Regions from separate parts of the Enterobacter roggenkampii genome, predicted to be linked through region 3. Evidence: predicted binding sites of a transcription regulator. Region 3 holds the regulator's gene; each other region holds the start of a gene.
What was found. The regulator CRP, encoded in region 3, controls carbon source genes, mostly activating them, when cyclic AMP is high. The targets are predictions, from matches to a motif close to ATGTGANNNNNNTCACAT.

Region 1: focA (formate transporter FocA) is a predicted target of CRP. The motif match lies at 3,517-3,534, and genes of this name have one in related genera.
Region 2: bhsA (multiple stress resistance protein BhsA) is a predicted target of CRP. The motif match lies at 3,380-3,397, and genes of this name have one in related genera.

Annotation. Positions count from the first base shown of each region.
Region 1 covers NZ_CP017184.1:1,553,260-1,558,611, forward strand. Annotated here, with positions in the region: gene pflA (pyruvate formate lyase 1-activating protein) at 1-63, opposite strand, end outside; gene pflB (formate C-acetyltransferase) at 267-2,549, opposite strand; gene focA (formate transporter FocA) at 2,601-3,458, opposite strand; gene ycaO (30S ribosomal protein S12 methylthiotransferase accessory factor YcaO) at 3,865-5,352, opposite strand, start outside.
Region 2 covers NZ_CP017184.1:1,758,533-1,763,884, forward strand. Annotated here, with positions in the region: gene ycfP (alpha/beta hydrolase YcfP) at 1-253, shown strand, start outside; gene BFV67_RS08205 (NAD(P)/FAD-dependent oxidoreductase) at 491-1,795, shown strand; gene BFV67_RS08210 (glycine zipper 2TM domain-containing protein) at 1,989-2,528, shown strand; gene comR (TetR family copper-responsive transcriptional repressor ComR) at 2,589-3,224, opposite strand; gene bhsA (multiple stress resistance protein BhsA) at 3,469-3,726, shown strand; gene ldtC (L,D-transpeptidase LdtC) at 3,802-4,767, opposite strand; gene mfd (transcription-repair coupling factor) at 4,915-5,352, opposite strand, start outside.
Region 3 covers NZ_CP017184.1:4,320,111-4,325,462, reverse strand. Annotated here, with positions in the region: gene BFV67_RS20355 (YccS/YhfK family putative transporter) at 1-1,766, opposite strand, end outside; gene crp (cAMP-activated global transcriptional regulator CRP) at 1,824-2,456, opposite strand; gene BFV67_RS20345 (OsmC family protein) at 2,768-3,172, shown strand; gene BFV67_RS20340 (phosphoribulokinase) at 3,257-4,126, opposite strand; gene BFV67_RS20335 (YheU family protein) at 4,157-4,375, opposite strand; gene BFV67_RS20330 (hydrolase) at 4,372-5,352, opposite strand, start outside.

The DNA of each region.
Region 1 (5,352 bases), 2.0 Mb from region 3:
GATACCCGGGCCATCGACGGTGCCACAGGATTCAAAGGAGTGAATACGACCAATAGTTGACATTGCGGTGATATCTCCATCATCGGCCCGTCCGGGGCCTGTGTATGCACAGCTCAAAGCCGGCTGTGTTAAGTCTGTTTTGGCTGTTATCCATTCAGTATAGATAGCGGACAAAAGAGACTGAGGTGGAGAGGGTGCTAAAAAGGCCCCACTGACGTGGAGCCTTTATTGTACGCTTGTTAACGCGTGATTTCAGTCAATTCCACTTACATGGACTGAGTGAAAGTACGGGTGATAACGTCCTGCTGCTGTTCTTTCGTCAGGGAGTTAAAACGTACTGCGTAGCCAGATACGCGGATGGTCAGCTGAGGATATTTCTCAGGATGTTCCATCGCGTCGAGCAGCATTTCACGGTTCATGACGTTCACGTTCAGGTGCTGACCACCTTCGATGGACGCTTCGTGGTGGAAGTAACCATCCATCAGACCCGCGAGGTTAGTTTTACGCACTTCGTCGTCTTTACCCAGCGCATTTGGCACGATAGAGAAGGTGTAAGAGATACCATCTTTCGCGTAAGCAAACGGCAGTTTAGCGACAGAAGTCAGAGAGGCAACCGCACCTTTCTGGTCACGACCGTGCATTGGGTTTGCACCTGGGCCGAATGGCGCGCCAGCACGACGACCGTCTGGGGTGTTACCGGTTTTCTTACCATACACAACGTTAGAGGTGATGGTCAGAACAGACTGAGTCGGGATAGCGTTACGGTAGGTAGTCAGTTTCTGAATTTTCTTCATGAAACGTTCTACCAGGTCAACCGCCATGTCATCAACGCGAGAATCGTTGTTACCAAACTGCGGATATTCGCCTTCGATTTCGAAGTCGATAGCCAGACCGTCTTCGTCACGAATTGGTTTAACTTTCGCATATTTGATTGCAGACAGGGAGTCAGCAGCAACGGACAGACCTGCGATACCACACGCCATGGTGCGGATAACGTCACGGTCGTGCAGCGCCATCAGAGAGGCTTCGTAGCTGTACTTGTCGTGCATGTAGTGGATAACGTTCAGCGCAGTGACGTACTGTTTCGCCAGCCAGTCCATGAAGTGGTCCATGCGTTCCATGACTTCGTCATAGTTCAGCACATCGCCTTTGATCGGCTCAGACTTAGGACCAACCTGCATTTTCAGTTTTTCATCAACGCCGCCGTTGATTGCGTACAGCATGGTTTTCGCCAGGTTTGCACGCGCACCGAAGAACTGCATTTGCTTACCAACAACCATTGGGCTTACGCAGCAAGCGATAGCGTAATCGTCGTTGTTGAAGTCCGGACGCATCAGGTCATCGTTCTCGTACTGCAGAGAAGAGGTGTCGATGGACACTTTAGCGGCGAATTTCTTGAAGTTCAGAGGCAGTTTTTCAGACCACAGAACGGTGATGTTCGGCTCCGGAGAAGGACCCATGGTGTACAGGGTGTTCAGGAAGCGGAAGCTGTTTTTGGTCACCAGAGTACGGCCGTCAACGCCCATACCGCCGATGGATTCAGTTGCCCAGATTGGGTCACCGGAGAACAGCTCATCGTATTCAGGGGTACGCAGGAAGCGAACCATACGCAGTTTCATGACCAGGTGGTCAATCATTTCCTGAGCGTCTTGCTCGGTGATTTTGCCTGCTTTCAGGTCACGTTCGATATAGGCATCCAGGAAGGTGGATACACGACCGAAGGACATTGCTGCGCCGTTCTGAGATTTAACTGCGGCCAGGTAGCCGAAGTAGGTCCACTGGATAGCTTCCTGAGCGTTGGTAGCAGGACCAGAGATATCGCAGCCGTATTTAGCCGCCATCTCTTTGATCTGACCCAGCGCGCGGTGCTGTTCAGCGATTTCTTCACGCAGACGGATAGTCGCTTCCAGGTTTACGCCGTTTTCCAGATCGGACTGCAGGGAAACAAACTGCGCGTACTTGTCTTTCATCAGGAAGTCGATACCGTACAGCGCAACGCGACGGTAGTCACCGATGATACGGCCACGGCCATATGCATCTGGCAGACCAGTCAGAACGCCAGATTTACGGCAGTTCAGAATGTCTTTGGTGTAAACATCGAATACGCCCTGGTTGTGGGTTTTGCGGTATTCGGTGAAGATTTTTTTCAGCATTGGGTCCAGCTCGCGGTTATACGCTTTGCAGGAACCTTCAACCATTTTAATACCACCGAACGGGATGATTGCGCGTTTCAGTGGTGCTTCAGTCTGCAGACCAACGATTTTCTCAAGGGCTTTGTTGATATAGCCAGCATCGTGAGAAGTGATGGTGGAAGCAACGGAGGTGTCAAAATCAACTGGCGCGTGAGTGCGGTTTTCCAGTTTAACGCCTTCCATTACGCTGTCCCACAGCTTGGTGGTCGCGTCAGTTGCGCCAGCCAGGAAGGATTCGTCACCTTCATACGGGGTATAGTTTTTCTGAATGAAGTCACGTACGTTTACTTCATTCTGCCAGTCACCTTTCGCAAAACCTTCCCAGGCTGTGGCTAACTTTTCATTAAGCTCGGACATGTAACACCTACCTTCTTAAGTGGATTTTTTATTTACTGCCTGAGAAAACCATCAATGATGATCGTCGCCACGCAGGTAAATGACCCAGTATGTCAACCCAACTAACAGACCCCCACCGATAATGTTCCCGATAGTGACAGGGATCAGGTTATCAGTAATGAAATTCATAATAGTCAGGTGAGAGAAACTTTCCGGGGATGAACCAACTGCGGTCCAGAACTCCGGGCTCGCAAAGTCGCGGATAACAATGCCCATTGGGATCATGAACATATTCGCGATACTGTGCTCAAAGCCGCTGGCAACGAACATCGCAACCGGCAGAACCATAATTAAGGCTTTGTCCATCAGGCTACGACCCGAGTAGCTCATCCATACAGCCAGGCAGACCATCAGGTTCGCGAGGATGCCGAGAGCAACGGCTTCGATAAATGTGTGGTGCATTTTGTGGTCGGCAGTTTGCAGGACGTTAAGGCCCCAACCACCGTTGGCGGTCATGTACTCGCCAGAAAGCCACATCAACAAAACAAAGAGCAGACAGCCAACCAGGTTACCCACGTAAACATTAAGCCAGTTACGTGCCAGCTGACCCCAGGTAATTCTTCCGCTCGCCTTTGCCACGACAATCAGCACCGTTGAGGTGAAGAGGTCGGCGCCGCAAATAACGCAAAGAATCAGACCCAGTGAGAAACAAATGCCGCCAATCAGTTTGGCCATGCCGAAAGGCATTCCGGCAGTACCGGTAGTGGCGGTGATGTAGAAGACGAAAGCGATAGAGATGAACACACCAGCCGTGATCGCCAGATAGAACGTCTTCATCGGGTGTTTCGTTGCTTTATAGACACCTGCTTCTTCGGCAACTTTGGCCATCGCAGCAGGGAGTAAAAGATCAAAAGGGTTGTCAGCTTTCACACTAACTCTCTCTTTATTAAGTCGGCGACGAGATACTAACAAAGCATTATAGAAGAGAAATTGATATAGATCATATCTCGCCTGGCTTATAGGCCCGCAATGTGTATGGATTTACAGCGAATGCGGAGTAAGTATTTGATTATCCGTATAAAAATAAATTTTAAAAGTTATGAAAAGAGTTGAATTTTTTCGTTCGGCCACCTCTTTATCAGTTAATTAATATGGAGTATTAACCATAAAAAGTAACAGTAAAGCCCAGATCAATATTATTATATTTACCCGTGTTTAACTTTATTATTACAATCAACAATCATTGCCGAAGGAAATAAAAAAAGGGGCAATGAAATTGCCCCGTAATATAGCCCAGACGATTGAATAGGCCTACTGCTGGTAATGTTATGTGCGCTTATTTTGACCAGTAAGCGGCTTTTGCTTTCTGCAGCTTTTCGTAGGCCTTCAGCAGCGACTGATGCGCCGGGAAGGCTTTCAGATCGCTATCAACAGCCTGCAGGCCATAGAACGGCGCTTCGCCGCTCAGGGCTGCGCTGGCTGCTTCAACGGCCTCAGCGCCGTACATACGCACGAAAGCATTCAGATATTGCAGCGGTTCGCGATCCTCTTCCTGTGCAAGCAGCAGCAGGGTTTGCAGGCAGCGGTAATAGTTGGTGCGCTCGGCAGAGAAGACCGACTGGTTGAACTCCATGGTCCACTCGGTCCAGGCCAGGGCCTGATCCAGATCGCCGCCCGCCAGGGCCAGCATCGCTTTCAACTCACCGATGCGCAGGGTGTACCAGCCGTTGTCTTTACCGGTCGCCAAGCCCAGGAGTTCGCGTATGCGGGTGAAATCATCATGGCCTTCTTCGTCCAGCTGGGCGATCAGGTTCAGATAATCTTCTTTCTCCCATTCGCTGCCCGGCAGAGCCAGCAGCGTTTCTCGCAGATGCGCGCCCATGCTGTTGTTTGCCAGCCACAGGTCCTCCGCCGGATAGATATCAGACATGCCAGGCACGATGATGCGGCACGCGTAAACGCCAAGATGCTCGTAGTCGGCAATGTACACTTCCTGGTCTTCCGCGTTAAAGATCGCCATCAGCGTCGCGAACTCTTCTTCCGTGGTACCGGCAAAGCTCCAGTCCACGAACGGATAGTCCGCGTCCTGCTTGAACATATCCCAGGAAATTAAGCCGCTGGAATCGATGAAGTGGGTTTCGAGGTTGGTATGCTCGGCCACTTCTTCATCGTCAAACGTTGGCGGCGTAAACACGTCGAGATCTTTCAGGCTACGGCCCTGAAGCAGTTCGGTAACGGTACGCTCCAGCGCCACGCCGAAGTCCGGGTGCGCGCCGAAGGAGGCGAAGCAGGTGCCGTTGGTCGGGTTAAACAGCACGACGCAGATCACTGGATACTTGCCGCCCAGCGAGCCGTCATACGCAAAGATCGGGAAACCTTCTGCTTCCAGCTTGGCGATGGATTCCACCACGCCCGGGTAGCGCGCCAGCACCTCTGCCGGAATTTCAGGCAGGCTGATGGCTTCGGCAATAATGCGGTTTTTGATATGACGCTCGAAGACTTCAGACAGCCCCTGCACGCGCGCTTCATTGCGGGTGTTACCGGCGGACATGCCGTTAGACACATACAGGTTGCCGACGATGTTCATCGGGATATAGACGGTCTGCTCGTCAGACTGACGGGTAAACGGCAGGGCGCAAATACCGCGATCGTCGTTACCGGACTGCAGATCGATCAGCATGCTGGCGGTCAGTTCGTTTTCCGGATCGTAGAAGGCACGCAGGCGCGCGTCGAGAATTCCTTCCGGCAGTTCATCGTCTTCGGTCAGCGGGAACCATTTTTCGTTCGGATAGTGAACGAACGGGCCGTTGGCGATGGTTTCGCC
Region 2 (5,352 bases), 2.2 Mb from region 3:
CATGGAAGGCAAAATCGACCGCCCGGAAGAGTATGTCGATATTGCGACCAAGTGCGTCAGCAATTTTCGGGAGAAAAACCGTGACCGCTGCCTGGTGATCCTGTCGCGTAACGATGAGGCGCTCAACAGCCACCGGGCGGCAGAACTGCTGCATCATTACTATGAAATTGTCTGGGACGAAGAACAGACCCACAAGTTTAAGAATATCTCCCCGCACCTCCAGCGCATCAAAGCCTTTAAAACGCTGGGCTAAACCACAGCCTGCCACTTCAGAAACCCGGTCGCGAACGCGCACCGGGTTTCTTTTTGTCCAGAATTGTCTACTTTTAAGCCATCAAAACTTGATGCATATCAATTTTGGTATGACCAATGCGCCTGACGTGGTATTCTCAATGCACCTGAATGGTTTCAGTGCTGTAACCTGTTGTTAATTAAGGGTTATTTTTATAACTTTTAATTAACAATTGGTTAATAATTTGAGGGGGTCACGTTGACTACGCCATTGAAAAAGATAGTGATTGTAGGCGGTGGTGCTGGCGGGCTGGAGCTGGCGACACAGTTGGGTAAGAAGCTGGGGCGCGGTAAAAAAGCCAAAATCACGCTGGTGGATCGTAACCACAGCCACCTGTGGAAACCGCTGCTGCACGAAGTAGCGACCGGCTCTCTGGACGAGGGCGTGGACGCGCTCAGCTATCTGGCACACGCGCGCAACCATCATTTCCAGTTCCAGCTGGGCTCGGTGGTGGACATCAACCGTGAAAGCAAAACCATCACTCTGGCAGAACTGCGTGATGAAAAAGGGGAGCTGTTGGTTCCTGAGCGCAAGCTGCCGTACGACACCCTGGTCATGGCGCTGGGCAGTACCTCCAACGACTTCAACACGCCGGGCGTGAAAGAGCACTGTATCTTCCTCGATAACCCGCACCAGGCGCGTCGTTTCCATCAGGAAATGCTGAACCTGTTCCTGAAGTACACCAGCAATATGGGTGCGAACGGTAAGGTCAATATCGCCATTGTCGGCGGCGGTGCGACGGGCGTTGAGCTGTCCGCTGAGCTGCACAATGCGGTGAAGCAGCTGCACAGCTACGGTTACAAAGGGTTAACGAACGAAGCGCTGAACGTCACGCTGGTCGAAGCCGGTGAACGCATTCTGCCTGCGCTGCCTCCGCGTATTTCCGGTGCGGCGCACAATGAACTCACCAAGCTGGGCGTGCGGGTGCTGACGCAGACCATGGTGACCAGCGCCGACGAAGGCGGCCTGCACACCAAAGACGGCGAGTATATCAAAGCGGATCTGATGGTCTGGGCGGCAGGTATCAAAGCGCCTGACTTTATGAAAGATATCGGCGGCCTGGAAACCAACCGCATTAATCAGCTGGTCACGGAGCCAACGCTGCAAACCACGCGTGACCCTGAAATCTTTGCTATCGGTGACTGTGCCTCCTGCGCCCGTCCTGAAGGTGGATTCGTGCCGCCGCGCGCCCAGGCTGCACACCAGATGGCAAGCCTGGTCCTGCACAACATTCTGGCGCAGTACAAAGGCAAGCCAATGAAGGCCTATGTTTACAAAGACCACGGTTCTCTGGTGTCTCTGTCAAACTTCTCAACCGTCGGCAGCCTGATGGGCAACCTGATGCGCGGCTCGATGATGGTAGAAGGGCGCATTGCCCGCTTCGTGTACATCTCCCTGTACCGTATGCACCAGATTGCGCTGCACGGCTACTTCAAAACCGGGCTGATGATGCTGGTGGGCAGAATCAACCGCGTGATCCGTCCGCGTCTGAAGCTGCACTAATCTTTCACTCCCTCCGGGCTCTCCGGAGGGAGTTTTTAGCATTTCATGCTGTAGATCACAGTTTGACTGCTTAAGAGTTCTCCTAAATAGAATATATCTCCTCGCTATGCCCCTTTTTTGATCCTTTATCTGATTGGCGAAGCCGTGCCTCCATTGCAAAATTGTTACCAATAGCAACAAAGGAGGAAGTCCCGTGAATAAATCAATGTTGGCGGGTATAGGGATTGGCGTCGCGGCTGCGTTAGGTGTGGCTGCCGTTGCCAGTCTCAACGTATTAGACCGCGGCCCGCAGTATGCGCAGGTGGTTTCTGCTACACCGATTAAAGAAACGGTAAAAACGCCTCGTCAGGAGTGCCGCAATGTCTCCGTGACGCATCGCCGTCCGGTGCAGGATGAAAACCGTATCGCCGGTTCTGTTCTGGGTGCGGTAGCGGGTGGCGTGATTGGTCACCAGTTTGGCGGCGGCCGGGGTAAAGATGTAGCGACCGTGGTCGGCGCGCTGGGTGGCGGCTATGCCGGTAACCAGGTGCAGGGCGCGATGCAGGATAACGATACCTACACCACGACTCAGCAACGCTGCAAAACCGTCTATGACAAGTCGGAAAAAATGCTGGGTTATGACGTGACGTACAAAATTGGCGATCAGCAGGGCAAAATCCGCATGGATAAAGATCCGGGCACGCAAATTCCACTCGATGGAAATGGCCAGCTGGTTCTGAATAACAAAGTGTAAAAAAGATGTTCTCTGAATTTAGCTCCTCATGCGCTCAGGCTGAGGAGCTTTTTTTTTGCTTCAGATTTTGAGGAGCTCAGGCCACAGCCGCAGCGTGGTGTCGCTGATATTCTGTAGTTTTTCCAGCGTTGCCCCTTCACGGGCGCTGATCGACATCCCCTGCAAAATACAGCTCAGGTATTGCGCCAGCAGCTGAGGGTTGCACTGTGCAGGGATTTCACCGCGCTGCTGCCGCTGAGCCAGAAAGGCGCTCAGCGTCTCCTCCTGCATGGCATGACGCGATTTCACCGTATTGGCAATCTCTTTCGAGGACGCCGCCAGGGTGGCAGAGGTGTTAATCATAAAGCAGCCCGCAGGCGTGTCCTTACTGGTGAAGCAGGTCGCGACGGCGGTAAAGTAATCCCGAAGCGCCTGTTCGACGCTTTTCTCTTCACAAAACAGCTGGGCTTCGTGTTTCGCCGCAAAGCGCGAAATGTATCTGTCCAGCACTGCCCTGAACAGCCCCTCTTTATTGGTAAATTCGGCATAGAGCGTCGGCGCTTTGGCGCCGGTGGCTTCTACCAGATCGGAAAGCGAGGTTGCTTCATACCCATGTTGCCAGAAGAGAGTCATGGCCTTATCAAGCGCTGCATCCCTGTCAAACACTTTTGGTCGGCCACGGCTTTTCTTTGCACAACTCGTGACGTCGGTTGTCATGTGCCGTTGGTCCTCTGTTGGTTTGTTGAATGACCATTATAAAAATAAACGCAAGTCACCACCAGCGCTGAATGCTTAAAAATAAATTAATCATATGAGTATGAAAAATAACGACTTTAAAATTAAGTTAACGACTATTATAAAATTATGTTGACGTGTGAGATGGATCACATTTATGATTTACCTATCGATCGTTAACTAAATAGCTAACGACCTCCAAATTCATCTGCTAAAGGTAAACATCATGAAAAACGTAAAAACCCTCATCGCTGCTGCTGTCCTGAGTTCACTCTCTTTCGCAAGCTTTGCGGCTGTACAGGTACAGTCCACCCCGGTCGATCAGCATAAAGTCGGCACGATCTCTGCCTCTGCCGGGACTAACCTGGGTTCACTGGAAGATCAGCTGGCGCAAAAAGCGCAAGAGATGGGTGCAAAATCTTACCGCATCACCTCTGTGACCGGTCCTAACACCCTGCACGGCACCGCCGTCATCTACAAATAAGCCGGGCATAAACCCTCATTTATGCCACTGCAATAAAAAACGCCCTGCTTAGCAGGGCGTTTTTTTATTTATGATTTACATCGATTGCTGGATGACATCGTGATGCCGGGTGACGTCGGTCGGCATGCCTGAGCGGGCCTCAATTGCGCGCTCCATCACCTCGCTGTTGGTATTCGCATTCGTTTTAAAGCTTACCATCGCGGCATTCAGGTTAATGGGCAGCGTCTGCGGGTCATCGCCAATGTTTTTCGATAGCGGCTGATGAATTTCAACCAGCCGCACGCCGTCCGGCTCCTCAGAAACCTTGATCGGCGTATTGATGATATTGACTTTGGTACCCGGCGTAACGACGTTAAACAGCGTTTTGATATCGTCATCGCGCAGACGAATGCAGCCGGAGCTGACGCGCATGCCGATGCCAAAGTCCGCATTCGTGCCGTGCAGCAGGTAAACGCCGCCGTAGGCCGCCAGACGGATCGCGTGGTGACCCATCGGGTTATCCGGGCCTGCTGGCACCACGGCTGGAAGATCGATGCCCTGAGCTTTATACCGTGCACGAATATTGGCCGTTGGTGTCCAGGTTGGATTCGCGCGTTTATCCGAGACGGTCGTGACCATCGTCGGCGTCAGGGTGTCGCCGCCCAGCTGACCAATACCAATCGGGTAGACGGTCACCTCATTTTTACCCGGCGGGTAATAGTACAGACGCAGCTCCGCCAGATTTATGACGATCCCCTCACGCGGAGCGTCCGGCAGGATAGTCTGTAACGGGATAGTCAATACGCTGCCCGCGCGCGGGACGTAGGGGTCGACGCCAGGGTTCGCCTGCAGCAGGGCCAGAAAACCAACGTTATATTTTTTGGCAATGGCTTCCAGCGAACCGCCATTATTTTCAACCACATGAAAGCGGTTTTCCCCCACCACCTTGCTGCCGGGCGGAGGAAGGGGCCAGGTATTTGCGCGAGCGGGAAGCGCAACCGCAACGGTGGCTGCCAGCGCAAACAGGGTTAACCAGCGAGAAATACGCGAAGAGGTCATCATCACCATAATCCATGCAAATGATAAGGTTATTGTTTTATAAGGCGTTAACGATAATTATGGCGAATGGGTGTGTCGGGAAGATCGGGTGAAGTGCAAAGAGTTTGTAAATTGTCCCCCGTTAGCGCTGGGCTAACGGGGGAAGGGAGGTCAGGCGATCGCGTTCTCTTCCAGCTGGCGCATAAAGTTACGCACCCAGTCCATGCGGGTTTTGCGCTCCGTCAGCTCCTGGGTAAATTTCAGACGCGTTGGGCCATCCAGACGGAAATGCTGCGGCTGTTTTTGCAGCAGACCGATGAGCCACATCGGGTTGACGTGGTTCTTCTCGGCGAACTCAATCACGCCGCCTTTTTCGTTGCCTTCAAGCTTGCGAATGCCCAGCTTCTGCGCCTGCTGGCGCAGGCGCGCGATATCCAGCAGATTTCGCGCCGCATCGGGCAGCAGGCCAAAGCGGTCGATCAGCTCAACCTTAATCTCTTCCAGCTCGCTTTCCGTCTTCGCGCTGGCGATGCGCTTGTAGAACGACAGTCGGGTATTTACATCCGGAATGAAATCATCCGGCAGCAGGGAAGGCATACGCAGCTCGAC
Region 3 (5,352 bases):
TGCTCAACGATAAACTGACTGTGCGTTACCCACAGCTTCATATCGGCCAGATAATGTGAGTTAAAGCCCGGCTCCTGCATCGCCTGGTTGAGCGAGTTGAACAGAGCGTTGTGCGCCTGGTTGACCTTCATGCGCTGATACGCCAGCGGGGAGGGCTGCGGGTCGTCGCTCAGGATGAGGCGAATGGCCTGCTGGTCGGCCTCCAGCGCGTCGTGGGCGTTCTGCCTGAGCAGCCCGCTCTGCCACTGCGGCCACAGCCAGACCATGCCGCCGAAGGCAATCAGGCAGCCGATCAGGGTATCAATCAGCCTGGCGACAATAAACTGTTCGCCGTTCAGCGTAAGCAGCTGCAGGGTGTATACCGCCGTCACCGTAAAGCCCACCATCGCCCAGCCGTAATTTTTGCGGATAATCAGGTAGCTCACCAGCGTGATCGCCAGCATGCCTGCCAGGGTATAGCCTTCCGGCACGTGGAAGTGCAGCGTTACGCCTGCAATGATCAGCCCGGCCATGGTGCCGCCCGCCCGGTGCAGAATACGCACCCGCGTGGCGCCGTAGCCGTTCTGGGTGACGAACAGCACGGTCATTAAGATCCAGTAGGGCTTCGGCAGATGCAGCGCCATGCCCATCAGGCTGGCGATACTGAGCATCACGCTAATTCGTGCGGCATTGCGCAGGGCGGACGATTTGAGAGACAGATAGCTTTTGAGCGCGGGCAACAGGGGAAGCCGTTTTTGTTTATCCGCCATCAGGTCGCGGGAATAAAGCGGGCGCTGGGTGCGCAGCACGCGGGCGATGCGGCTGAAGTGCCAGGCGGCAAACTGGCCGACCGGGTTATCCGGATGCTGACGGGCGATTTTCTCCAGCGCGCCGAGCTGTTTTTCCATATTAAAGCGCGTGGGATAGCGGTGGTAGAGAATATCGTCAGCCAGCACGCGCAGGCGTGCCGAGACGGTCTGCGCGTTCCAGCGGATCACCGCTTCGGCGTGGCTGCGCTCAACCAGCTTTTGCACCTCCTGCGGGTGGTGCAGGCTAACGGAGATATGCTCCTGCAGATCCAGGCCTACCTGGAAGGTGCGCAGCAGCCGTTTGTATTCGTGGTTCTTGTTGGCGGCGAGCATATGCAGCTGCTGATAGCACTGGCTTATCAGATCCACCACCTTCTGCTGGCGCGTCAGCAGCGGCGGTAAGGCTTTTTCCGGATCGGTATGCTGGGTGAGCAGGGTGTATTTGGCTTCGCAGTATTCCGCCAACTGCACATAGAGCAGGCTCAGGGATTCGCGCAGCGGCTGTTCCCGCCACAGCCAGAACCAGAACCAGTTAAACAGCCCGTACCACAGTGTCCCCAGCGCGTAGATCAGCAGCGGCTCCCACACCGGCATATTCCCGGCGAGGCTCAGCGTGAAGATGGCCGCAATCAGCGAGGCGGGTAGCAGGCGGGCGTGCAGCGAGCTGATTTCCGCCGTGACGCCGAGCGTCATCGCCAGCACCGTCAGGATCAGCGGCAGCGGGATATCCCGGGCCAGTAAAAGCTGTACGGCAAGGCTACAGCCAGCAAACAGGCAGCCGCCCACGATCAGACGTTTGAAAAAGCGCTTATGCGGTGTGTCCAGGCCAGCAATGTTGCAGCAGGCGGGCACGAGGGAAAAGAGCAGGCCTTGCTGAAGGTGTCCGAGGATCAGGCCGATGGCCACGGGTAGACACAACACCAGCGTTTGTCGCAGTGCGTAGTTAACTTCCGGGTGATAGATCAGCCTGCGCCACATGAGGAGTAGAGACAAAAACGGCGTGACACCTTGCGATGGCACGCCGTTTAAGCGGAATTAACGCGTTCCGTAAACCACGATGGTTTTACCGTGGGCGGAGATCAGGTTTTGATCTTCCAGCATTTTCAGGATACGGCCCACTGTTTCACGGGAGCAACCGACGATCTGACCAATTTCCTGACGGGTAATTTTAATTTGCATGCCGTCCGGATGGGTCATGGCGTCCGGCTGTTTCGCCAGGTTCAGCAGAGTTTGTGCGATGCGGCCCGTCACGTCCAGGAAGGCGAGGTTGCCCACTTTCTCTGAGGTGACCTGCAGACGGCGCGCCATCTGGGAAGAGAGACGCATCAGAATGTCAGGGTTAACCTGAATCAGCTGACGGAACTTCTTGTAAGAAATTTCAGCCACTTCACATGCTGTCTTTGCACGAACCCAGGCGCTACGTTCCTGGCCCTCTTCAAACAGGCCCAGTTCACCGATGAAATCGCCCTGGTTCAGATAAGAAAGGATCATCTCTTTCCCTTCTTCATCTTTGATCAGCACTGCCACCGAGCCTTTAACGATGTAATACAACGTTTCCGCTTTTTCACCCTGGTGAATCAGCGTGCTCTTTGATGGGTACTTATGAATGTGGCAATGAGACAAGAACCATTCGAGAGTCGGGTCTGTTTGCGGTTTGCCAAGCACCATGCGCTGTTATCCTCTGTTATAAGCTGTCACCAGAGTCATCAGATGCATCCGGACTCTGGGGTTGCAATCGAATTCTTACCCATACCCTGGGAAGTCGGCTACCGTAACGTTTCGCAGCCAGTAAAGTTTGATGTCCTCTGCATACATGTGTAACGTCAATGTATTACTGTAGCATCCTGAGTGTTTTAGCATAGCTTTCGCCGCGTGTCTCCTGGTGTCTCGCTTCAGCATGATGCAGGTCGCCTTCCATTGCGAGAAATGTAACGCACGCGTAATCTGTCACCAAAAATGCAACGTTGGAGTTTAAGAATATGCAAGCGCGCGTGAAGTGGGTTGAAGGTTTAACGTTCCTGGGCGAGTCCGCGTCAGGACATCAGATTTTGATGGATGGTAACTCCGGCGATAAAGCGCCCAGCCCAATGGAAATGGTGCTGATGGCGGCAGGGGGATGCAGTGCCATTGACGTGGTGTCGATTCTGCAAAAAGGCCGTCATGACGTGACGGATTGTGAGGTCAAACTCACGTCAGAACGCCGCGAAGAGGCGCCACGCCTGTTCACCCACATCAATCTGCACTTTGTGGTCACCGGTAAAGAACTGAAAGACGCGGCGGTTTCACGTGCGGTGGACCTGTCTGCGGAGAAGTACTGCTCTGTGGCGTTAATGCTGGAGAAAGCGGTAAACATCACCCATTCGTATGAAGTGATCGAGGCTTAATGTTTTGGCGGGTGGCGCTTCGCTGACCCGCCCTACAAAAGCACGACCGTTGGCCCGGTAAGCGCAGCGCCCCGGGCAAAAAACTCACGCGATCTGTTTCCCTTCCATCAGTCGCTCCACCAGCGGCGTCATGATGAGCTCCATCGCCAGCCCCATTTTTCCGCCCGGTACGACTAATGTATTCATGTGAGAAATAAACGAGCCCTGCAGCATCGCCAGCAGCCAGGGGTAGTCAATGCCTTCGAGATTGCGGAAATGGATCACCACAAAGCTCTCATCCAGGGATGGGATACTTTTGGCCGCGAACGGGTTGGAGGTGTCCACCGTCGGCACGCGCTGGAAGTTGATATGGGTGCGGGAAAACTGCGGCGTCAGGAAGTTGATGTAGTCTTCCATGGAGCGCACCACCGAATCCATCACTGCTTCGCGCGAGTGGCCGCGCTCGCTCATGTCACGCGTCAGCTTCTGGATCCACTCCAGGTTAACGATAGGCACCACGCCAACCAGCAGATCCACGTGGCGCGCCACGTCGTGCTGCGGCGTGACCACGCCGCCGTGTAATCCTTCGTAGAACAGCACGTCGGTAGGTTCCGGCAGGGGCTGCCAGGGGGTAAAGGTGCCAGGCACCTGATTCCAGGGAACGGCTTCATCATAGGTATGCAGATACTTGCGGGACTGCCCTTTACCGCTCTGGCCGTACTCAATAAAGGTTTGTTCCAGCAGGCCGAAGTCATTGGCTTCCGGACCGAAGTAGCTGATGTGTTTACCCAGATCGCGCGCCTTACGGATGGCCATGTCCATCTCCGGGCGCGTGTAGCGGTGAAAGCTGTCGCCTTCGACCTCCGCCGCACGGAGATTCAGCTGGGCGAAAATCTTGCGAAATGCGAGGCTGGTGGTGGTGGTTCCCGCACCACTCGACCCCGTAACGGCAATAACCGGATGTCTGGCAGACATAGCAACTCCCTGACTGAAAAGGGTGGAAGATCAGCCGTGAAACGCGTTGCGGGGCATGATATTGACCGTCTCATGCAGTTCTGACCACACCAGCACCACGTCGCCGCTTTTCAGCTGGCGCTTTACATCGTTGACCTTTTGCTCAAGCGAGCGTTCCTGTTCACCATAATCGGTGCCTTCGCGTAATACAAAGCTTTCAATCAGATTATCGAGCGTTTCGGGAGCCAGATCCTGCCAGGGAATAATCATGTTGCACCGTCCAGATAAGGGGTTAGCCAGTCAGGAATACGCGTCTCAAGCCACATTTTCGGGCGGCGCAGCGTGCCGCCGATAAACCCGACGTGGCCGCCGTGCTCGGTCAACTGATAGTGAACGTTGTCGGGCAGGAATTCCTGAGCGGGAATCGAGTGATGATCCATAAAAGGGTCATCTTTGGCGTGAATGATCAGCGTTGGCTGCGTGATCTTGCTGAGCAGCGGCATGGCGCTGCATTGACGATAATAGTCAATTGCATCGGCGAAGCCGTGAATTTTCGCGGTGATCAGATCGTCGAATTCGCGTATGCGGCGCACTTTTTTCAGCTGGCGCAGGCTGACCGGGAGGGTGTCCGGGTAGGCCTTCAGCTTACGCGCCGCGTTGGCCTTCAGCAGGTTGAGCAGGTAGCGCTGATAGACGCGGGAAAAGCCTTTATCCATGTGGTAGCTGCACTGCTCCAGCATGAACGGGGCGGAGACGATGACGGCGGCATCCAGCGGGACGCTTTCCCCTTCTTTAGCTAACAGGCAGGCCAGCATATTTCCGCCCAACGAGTAGCCTACGGCCGCGGTGGGCACGGTGCCAAAGTTGTCCCGCAGCCAGTGTAAAAACCACGTGCCGTCTTCTGTTTCACCCGAGTGATAGATACGCTTCTGCCGGTTCGGCTCGCCGCTGCAGCCGCGAAAATGCATCACCACGCCGAGCCAGCCGCGCGCTTTGGCCGCCTCAATGAGCCCGTGTGCATACGGGCTGTGCAGGCTGCCTTCCAGACCGTGAAAAACCACCAGCCGCGGCTTATGTCGAGCCTGATCCGGCGCTTCGCTCCAGGCGAGATCCAGAAAGTCACCGTCTGGCAGATCTAGCCGCTGCCAGTGTGGGGTGAACTGAACCTTGCGGCGGATCAGTCGCGGCAGCATGGTCTGCAAATGGCGATTGGCGACGCCGCGCATAGGCACGAACTCAGTGCTGTC